2 regions of the Pseudoduganella sp. jia 9 genome follow, and region 2 is predicted to be linked to the other one. Evidence: predicted binding sites of a transcription regulator. Region 2 holds the regulator's gene; the other holds the start of a gene.

Region 1 (4,522 bases), on a different contig from region 2:
TTACGCAGGTGAACGTGCGTGATTTCCTCACCGCGAACGGCTTCCCCGGCGTTGGCGGCGGGCGCTTCTTCATCAATGGTGTCGACACCACGACCAAGGGCGTCGATGTAGTACTGAACTACCCGTGGAACCTGGGCAGCGCTGGCCGCTTCGACCTGACCGTCGCCGGCAATTACACGGATACCGACGTCACGAAGGTACCGCAGACGGCCGAGCTGGCCGCGTTGTCGCCGGCCCCGGCGCTGTTCGACCGCGTCAACGTCCTGACATTCGAACAGGGCACGCCGAAAACCAAGTTCACCGCCAGCGGCACCTGGAACCTGGGACCCTGGGGCGCCACGCTGCGCGCGACACGCTACGGCAAGGTGCTGACGCCGGGCACGACGCCGGCGCTGGACCACACGATGTCGGCGAAGACGCTGGTGGACCTGGAAGGGCGCTGGAAGATCAATGAAGCACTGTCGGTGGCACTGGGCGCGGAAAACCTGTTCGACCAGTACCCGGACGCCTATCCCGCGGCGCTGAACACCACCGGCAACGCCCCGTTTACGAACTACTCGCCCTTCGGCCGCTCGGGCCGCTACGTCTACGCGCGCCTGACCTACGCGCTGTAGCGATCATCAAGTTTCCTCAAAAACAGGGTCCGTCCCTGTTTTTGAGGAAACGCGGCTCAGGCGCCCACCCAGGGCAATCCGGCCTTGCACCATCCGCCCACCGTCTTGCGGTGCCCCTCGGCATCCTTGTCTCCCTCGAACCCTTCCAGGATGTCGAAGCTGTTGGCATAGCCGTTCTCGGTGGCCAGTTTCGCGGCATGGCGGGAGCGTACGCCGGAACGGCACAGGAACAGCAGCACGTCGTCCTTGCCGGCCACGGCGGCAAGCTGGGCGAGGAAGTCCGGATTCGGCACGCCGCCCGGATACGTGCTCCACTGCACGGCACCATGCTGCGCGTCGTCGATCGCCACGCGTCCCACCCAGTCGCGTTCGGCGTTGGTGCGCACATCGACCAGGCGGACGGCTGGGTTGCCCTGGATCAGCTCGTGCGCTTCCTGGGGCGTGACTGCGCCAGCATAGGGCAGGCCATTGCCGCGCTCGCGGGCGCGCTCGAGAATGTCGTTAGTGCTCATTTGGCGTTAAATCCTTGGGATCTGTCTCTATCGTCGGAGGCATGAATGCAGGCAAAAATTCCGCCTGGACATTCATGCCACATTTTGGGGCGCATTGCGCAAACTTGGTGCAAAATGAACCAGCCGCACCAAAATTGGGCGAGTCACGCAATGTGCAATCTTGGTGCAATTCGCCGTGGGTTTCTGTACGGACGATTTTAGTTTCCGTAGGGAGCAAGATCAATGTAACTCGCTGCATATCGATAGTTGCTTCCTGCTGGCACGCTTCATGCATTAGGATGTACGAGTTTCCGCCGCACCATGTGCCGGCAGCCCTTTTCACTTAGGAGATACGTAATGGCACGCACCGCCGAAGAAGTCCTGCAATTGGTCAAAGACAACGAAGTCAAGTTCATCGACTTCCGTTTCGCCGATACCCGTGGTAAAGAGCAGCACGTCACCGTGCCCGTCTCCCACTTCGATATCGACAAGTTCGAAAGCGGCCATGCTTTCGACGGTTCTTCCATTGCAGGCTGGAAAGGCATCGAAGCATCCGACATGATCCTGATGCCGGACCCGACCACCGCCAACATCGATCCGTTCTTCGAAGAGACCACGCTGTTCATGCAGTGCGACGTGATCGAGCCGTCGGATGGCAAGGGCTACGACCGCGACCCGCGTTCGATCGCCAAGCGCGCCGAAGCCTACCTGAAGTCGTCCGGCCTGGGCGACACCGCCTACTTCGGCCCGGAACCAGAATTCTTCATCTTCGACTCCGTGAAGTGGAAGATCGACATGTCCGGCGCGATGGTCAAGATCGATTCCGACGAAGCGTCGTGGTCGACCGACAAGGACATCGAAGGCGGCAACAGCGGCCACCGTCCGACCGTCAAGGGCGGCTACTTCCCGGTGCCTCCGGTCGATTCGTTCCAGGACATGCGCTCGGAAATGTGCCTGATCCTCGAATCGATGGGCATTCCGGTCGAAGTGCACCACCACGAAGTGGCCGGCGCCGGCCAGAATGAAATCGGCACCAAGTTCTCGACCCTGGTCGAGCGCGCCGACTGGACGCAGAACATGAAGTACGTGATCTGGAACGTGGCGCACAGCTACGGCAAGACCGCCACCTTCATGCCGAAGCCGGTCGTGGGCGACAACGGCTCGGGCATGCACGTGCACCAGTCGATCTGGAAAGACGGCAAGAACCTGTTCGCCGGCGACGGCTATGCCGGCCTGTCCGACTTCGCGCTGTACTACATCGGCGGCATCATCAAGCACGCCAAGGCCCTGAACGCGATCACCAACCCGGGCACCAACTCGTACAAGCGCCTGGTGCCTGGCTACGAAGCACCGGTGAAGCTGGCTTACTCGGCACGCAACCGTTCCGCATCGATCCGCATCCCGCACGTGGCGAACCCGAAAGGCCGCCGCATCGAAACGCGCTTCCCGGACCCGCTGGCCAACCCGTACCTGTGCTTCGCCGCGCTGATGATGGCCGGCCTGGACGGTGTGCAGAACAAGATCCACCCGGGCGAAGCAGCGTCGAAAGACCTGTACCACCTGCCGCCGGAAGAAGACGCGCTGATCCCGACCGTCTGCGCATCGCTGGAAGAAGCGCTGGATCACCTGAACAAGGACCGCGAGTTCCTGACCCGCGGCGGCGTGTTCACCGATTCGATGATCGATGCCTACATCGAACTGAAGATGACGGAAGTCACGCGCATGCGCATGACCACGCACCCGGTCGAATTCGACATGTACTACTCGCTGTAATGGCGACGCTGCCGGAAGTGAAACACCGGTAGCCAACTCGACGCGGGGAGGGCATGAGCCATCCCCGCGTTTTTTTTCGGTTGTTGTATAGTCGGGGCATGATCGCACGCTGCTCGTTGTTACTGGTTCTACTGATGGCCACCGCTGGTGTTTCGGCGCAGATCTACCGCTGCACGGATGCCGAAGGGCGCAAGGAATACACGGATCGCCAGATCCGCGGCAGGCAATGCGTGCTGCTGGATTTGCCGAACGCGGCCATTCCGGCGCCGCCGCCAAGGGAAAGCGCACCGCGGCCCCGGCCACTGGGTGCGAATCCCTCTGCGAGCCCGTCCGCAAGCCCGTCCGGCAGCACGGCACCACGCAGCGGGTTTCCGCGCGTGGACACGTCCGAGCAGCGCGCCCGCGATGCCGACCGCCGCCAGATCCTGACCGACGAACTGAACGCCGAAATGCAGAAGCTGGGCGAGTTGCGCCGCGAATTCAACAACGGCGAGCCGGAACGGCGCGGCGACGAGCGCAACTACGCCAAGTACCAGGAGCGGGTGGCCAGCCTGCGCGACGCCATCGCCCGCTCGGAACAGAACGTGGCAGCACTACAGCGCGAGATCGCCAACATACGATGAAAATTGTGACCAATATCGCCCGTGCCGCGGCTGCGGCGGCGGGCGCCATCCCGCGTTCCCACACGTTCGCGGGGCTCGACCTGCTGGCCTCGGCGGTGGTGATCGTGGATGCCGAAGGCCGCATCGCCTTCGCCAACGCGGCCGCCGAGAACATGCTGGAGAGTTCGCTGAAGGCCCTGTCGCGCCAGCGGCTGTGCGACCTGTTTTCCCATCCCGCGGAGCTGGAACATGTGATCGTGCAGGCGCGCGCCCACAAGTTTTCCGACCTGCGGCAGGAACTGACGCTGGAGCGCCCCGCGCGCGAGCCGCTGCACGTGCATGCGATCGCCAGCGCAATGGACGAACCGGACGGCAATGTACTGCTGGAACTGCGCGAGACCGTGCAGCAGATGAAGCTGGACCGCGAAGAGCGCCTGCTGGACCAGAGCCAGGTCAACAAGGAGCTGATCCGCAACCTGGCCCACGAGATCAAGAACCCGCTGGGCGGCATCCGCGGCGCGGCCCAGCTGCTCGAGATGGAGCTGCCGCCGCTGCACCTGCAGCAGTTGCGCGAATATACGCAGGTGATCATCAAGGAAGCGGACCGGCTGCAGACGCTGGTCGACCGCCTGCTGGCACCGCACCGCCGTCCGCACATCGTGGGCGATGTCAACATCCATGAAGTGCTGGAGCGCGTGCGCAGCCTGATCCTGGCCGAGTTTCCGGCCGGCCTGACCATCGTGCGCGATTACGACGCCTCCCTGCCCGAGTTCCGCGGCGACAAGGAGCAGCTGATCCAGACCGTACTGAACATCGCGCACAATGCGGCCCAGGCGCTGGCCGAGCGCGTCGAAACGGGCGATGCGCAGATCACGCTGAAGACGCGGGTGGCGCGCCAGGTCACGCTGGCCAAGGTCCGTTATAACCTGGCATTAGATTTGCATATCATCGATAACGGACCGGGCATTCCGCCCCAGATCCGCGACCGCATCTTCTACCCGCTGGTATCGGGGCGCGATGGCGGCAGCGGCCTGGGTTTGAC
Region 2 (4,522 bases):
CTGGAAGGCAGCAAGCCGAGCGATGAGGTCGAGGGCGAATTCATCTCGTACGACAGCCGCCGCGAGTTCTTCAGCGTGCGCAATACCAGCAGCGGCGCCGACAAGCCGGGCGCCGGGCGCGGCACCATGGTGATCCAGCCGAAGCGCACCGCACCGGCGGCGCCGTCCGCAACGCAACCGCCGGCCGCGCCGGCAGCGGGGAATTAAATGGCGCAAGTGCAGGAAAACTGCAGCAGCACGCTGATCGTGCGCGGCCTGCAAAAGAGCTACGGCAAGCGCCAGGTGGTGCATGACGTGTCGTTGCAGGTGGCGTGCGGCGAAGTGGTCGGCCTGCTGGGGCCGAACGGTGCCGGCAAGACCACGTCGTTCTACATGATCGTGGGCCTGGTCGCGTCGGACGCCGGCACCATCGACCTCGACGGCACCGACATCTCCAGCCTGCCGATCCACAAGCGCGCCACCCTCGGCCTGTCGTACCTGCCGCAGGAAGCGTCGGTGTTCCGCAAGCTGACCGTGGAAGAGAACATCCGCGCCGTGCTGGAGATCCAGAAGGTCGACGGCAAGCCGCTGGGCAAGGCGGCGATCGACGAACGCCTGAACGCGCTGCTGGCCGACCTGCAGATCGAGAAGCTGCGCGAGAACACGGCGCTGTCGCTGTCCGGCGGCGAACGGCGCCGCGTGGAGATCGCCCGTGCGCTGGCGACCAACCCCCGCTTCGTGCTGCTGGACGAACCGTTTGCCGGTGTCGACCCGATCGCCGTGATCGAGATCCAGCGCATCGTGCGCTTCCTGAAGGAGCGCAGCATCGGCGTGTTGATCACGGATCATAACGTGCGCGAAACGCTGGGCATCTGCGACCGGGCGTATATCATCAATCAGGGCAGCGTACTGGCCTCCGGCCGACCCGACGATATCATTGCCGACGAGTCCGTACGCCGGGTATATCTGGGTGAACATTTCCGCATGTGACCGGGCATTAATCAGCTATGAAACAGTCTTTGCAACTGCGCACTTCCCAGCACCTCGCGCTGACGCCGCAATTGCAGCAGTCGATCCGGCTGCTGCAATTGTCCACGTTGGAGCTGCACCAGGAACTGGAACAGCTGCTGACCGATAATCCGCTGCTCGAGCGGCTCGACGACCCGCTCGACCGCTCGGTGCGCCTGCTGGGTGACGGTGCCATCAACACCGCGCAGGCCCCCGGCGAAGCGCCACCGGAAGGCGGGCCACCGCAGGATGCGCCGGCGACGCCCGAACCCGAGCCGTTCGATGGCGGTGGCGAGGGGCTCGATGCCGGCACCGGCGATACCGACTGGAGCAGTGCGGGCAGCGGCAAGGGCCCGGACGACGACGATGCCCGCCCCCAGCTCGAAGCGAGCCACCGCAGCCTGCGCGAGCACCTGATGGAGCAGATGCGCGTGACCGTGCTCGAATCGCGCGACCGGGCACTGGTGGAGCTGATCATCGATGCGCTCGACGACAACGGCTACCTCGAGGAGAGCCTGGAGGAGATCCACGCGCGGCTGCCGGAAGAACTGGAAATCGAGACCGACGAATTGCGTACCGCGCTGAAGATGTTGCAGAGCTTCGACCCGGCGGGCATCGGCGCGCGCAGTGCATCCGAATGCCTGGCCCTGCAGATCCGGCGCATGCCGAATGTGCCGCTGGTGACGCGGCGCATGGCCCTGTGCATCGTTGAAAACCACCTGCAATGGTTCGCCCAGCGCGACTTCAACAAGCTGAAGAAGGCACTCGATTGCGACGACGAAGACTTGCGCGAGGCGCAGGCGGTGATCCGCCAGTGCAACCCGCATCCGGGCGCCGCGTTCGCGGCCGACGTGTCAGACTACGTGGTACCGGATGTGGTGGTGAAGCGGGGGCGCAATGGCTGGATCGTCACATTGAACAACGATGTGATGCCCCGCCTGCGCGTCAACGCGCTGTACGCCAGCCTGCTCAAGCAGGGCAAGGGTGAAACCCAGATGAATGCCCAGCTGCAGGAAGCCAAGTGGCTGATCAAGAATATGCGCCAGCGCTTCGACACGATCCTGCGCGTGGCCCAGGCCATCGTCGAGCGCCAGAAGAACTTTTTCTCGCATGGCGCGGTGGCAATGAGACCCCTTGTGTTGCGTGAAATAGCTGATACACTGGGCCTACACGAGAGCACTATCTCTCGGGTAACAACTCAAAAATATATGCTGACTCCGCATGGCATGTTTGAGTTGAAGTATTTTTTTGGCAGCCACGTGGCAACCGAAGCTGGCGGGGAAGCATCCTCGACTGCGATCCGGGCGCTGATCGTGCAATTCACAGGAGCCGAAGACCCTAAGAACCCTTTATCCGACAGTAAGATTGCGGACATGCTGGGTGAACAAGGCATGGTGATTGCGCGACGCACTGTTGCCAAATATCGCGAAGCATTGAAAATTCCCCCGGTCAGCCTCCGCAAATCCCTGTAAGCAAAACCCTGGCAGCAAATCCTGGTAGTGCTTGGGTTCCTCTGCGCCGCCTTACTTGCTTGGTGGAGAACGCACGAACCTGTAATATCTTCTTTAGGAGTGTGTGTATGAATCTGACCATCAGTGGACACCATATCGACGTTACCCCTGCCATTCGCGAATATGTGCAGAACAAGCTGGAACGCGTCAGACGCCATTTCGATCAGTTGATCGATGTCAGTGTGATCCTGAGTGTAGATAATCTCACCGAGAAAGAGAAAAGACAGAAAGCGGAGATCAACCTGCGGATGTCGGGCAAGACCGTGTTCGTCGAAAGCGTCGCGCAGGATCTTTATGCGGCCATCGACACGCTGATCGACAAGCTGGACCGCCAGGTCATGAAGCACAAGGATAAAGTGCAGAACCACAATCATGAAACCATCAAGTACCTGAGCGAGACCGAAAATCCCGCGTCGACCGCATAACGACGGTCGCAGGTCGCAGTCCCTCGACTGCTGCAACACAAGGGCGCACGATGCGCCCTTTGTTATATGTGGCGCCTGCATGCGCGCCCTGCACACAGGTCTTGCGTACATCCCACGTTTATCCCACATGGTTCGCATCCATGGCTAGAATGAGGCCAATAACGACAACGATGCGAGACACCATGACCGACCACGTCCATATCAAGGTGCGTAACGGCACCGGCTTCATCACACTCGACCGGCCGAAGGCGTTGAACGCGCTGTCGCTCGAGATGATCCGGGCGATCACGGGCGCGTTGCTGGCCTGGCGCGACGACGAGGACGTTGCCGCCGTTGTCATCCGCAGCAGCTCCGACAGGGCGCTGTGCGCGGGCGGCGACGTCCGCTTCTTCCATGCCGCCGGCAGCGCCACGCCGCAGCGCGGCAGTGCCCTGATCGAAGATTTCTTTACCGAGGAATATGCGCTGAATTACCTCGTGCATTGCTTTCCGAAACCCTACGTGGCCGTGATGGACGGCGTGGTGATGGGCGGCGGCATGGGCATCGCGCAGGGCGGACCGCAATGCGGCGTGCGCGTGGCAACCGACCGCACCCGGCTGGCGATGCCCGAGGTGAACATCGGGCTGTTTCCCGACGTGGGTGGCAGCTATTTCCTGGCGCGTGCGCCCGGCAAGCTGGGCGTTTACCTGGCGCTCACGGCGCTGATGATCGGTCCTGCCGATGCGCTGTACTGCGGCCTGGCCGATCATTACGTTCCCGCCCCCGAGCTGCCGCTGCTGGCCGACCTGGTGGGGTCCACCGCCGGTGCCGGACTGCGCGAAGCGGTCGCCATGTTCGCCCGGCCGCTCCGCGGGGAGGCGGGCGCATCGGAACTGCAGGCGCACCGTGCACTGATCGACGACCATTTCGCGCACCGTTCGGTGACCGACATCGTCGCCTCGCTGCGCCGCGACGATCACCCGTTCGCGCAGAACGCGCTGGCCGCGATGGCGCGGCGTTCGCCGCTGATGATGCGCGTGACAGCCGAGATGATACGGCGCGGCGCAACAATGGGCATCGCCGACTGCCTGCGGATGGAGCGCAACCTGGTACGCCGCACGTTCGAGCACGGCGAGGTGATCGAGGGCGTGCGTGCGCTGGCAATCGACAAGGACAATACGCCGCGCTGGAATCCGCCGTCGCTGGACGAAGTGAGCGACGCGATGGTGGACCGCTTCTTCGAACCGGCATGGCCTGCCTGGGCCCATCCGCTGCGCCACCTGTGAGCCTGCCGTCAATTCTCACCGTCCTGGAGGACGGTGTCTCCCGGAGCAATATTTGATGAACCGCCGTGATTTCCTGACATTCGCCGCCGCTTCGCTGGCACTTCCCGCCTGGGCCCACGATGCGCCGGCCAACACCATGCAGGCGGCGGTGCCGCCGGCCGACGCACCCCTGGTGGACCACCACCAGCACCTGTTCAGTCCGGCGATGGCGCGGCTGCTCGACACCGGGGCCGGCGGGCCCTCCGTGATTACGGCGAAGGACATGATCGCGCTGCTCGACGCCGCCGGCATCCGCCGTGCCGTGCTGCTGTCCGTCGCCTACGTGTGGGGCAGT

Evidence for each region. Region 2 encodes sigma-54, which starts transcription at its own class of promoters, with help from an activator protein. Its sites were predicted from a motif close to TGGCANGNAANCTGCTTT; they were not measured.
Region 1: the regulator sigma-54 is predicted to act here: its motif matches at 1,384-1,401, upstream of glnA (type I glutamate--ammonia ligase).

What each region holds. Positions count from the first base shown of each region.
Region 1 is NZ_JBUPWE010000018.1:155,902-160,423, forward strand. Features, by position in the region: gene ACY34H_RS23530 (TonB-dependent receptor plug domain-containing protein) at 1-614, shown strand, start outside; gene ACY34H_RS23535 (rhodanese-like domain-containing protein) at 671-1,126, opposite strand; gene glnA (type I glutamate--ammonia ligase) at 1,463-2,878, shown strand; gene ACY34H_RS23545 (DUF4124 domain-containing protein) at 3,013-3,501, shown strand; gene glnL (nitrogen regulation protein NR(II)) at 3,498-4,522, shown strand, end outside.
Region 2 is NZ_JBUPWE010000004.1:288,654-293,175, reverse strand. Features, by position in the region: gene lptA (lipopolysaccharide transport periplasmic protein LptA) at 1-207, shown strand, start outside; gene lptB (LPS export ABC transporter ATP-binding protein) at 208-969, shown strand; gene ACY34H_RS06205 (RNA polymerase factor sigma-54) at 987-2,459, shown strand; gene hpf (ribosome hibernation-promoting factor, HPF/YfiA family) at 2,567-2,923, shown strand; gene ACY34H_RS06195 (enoyl-CoA hydratase/isomerase family protein) at 3,106-4,188, shown strand; gene ACY34H_RS06190 (amidohydrolase family protein) at 4,244-4,522, shown strand, end outside.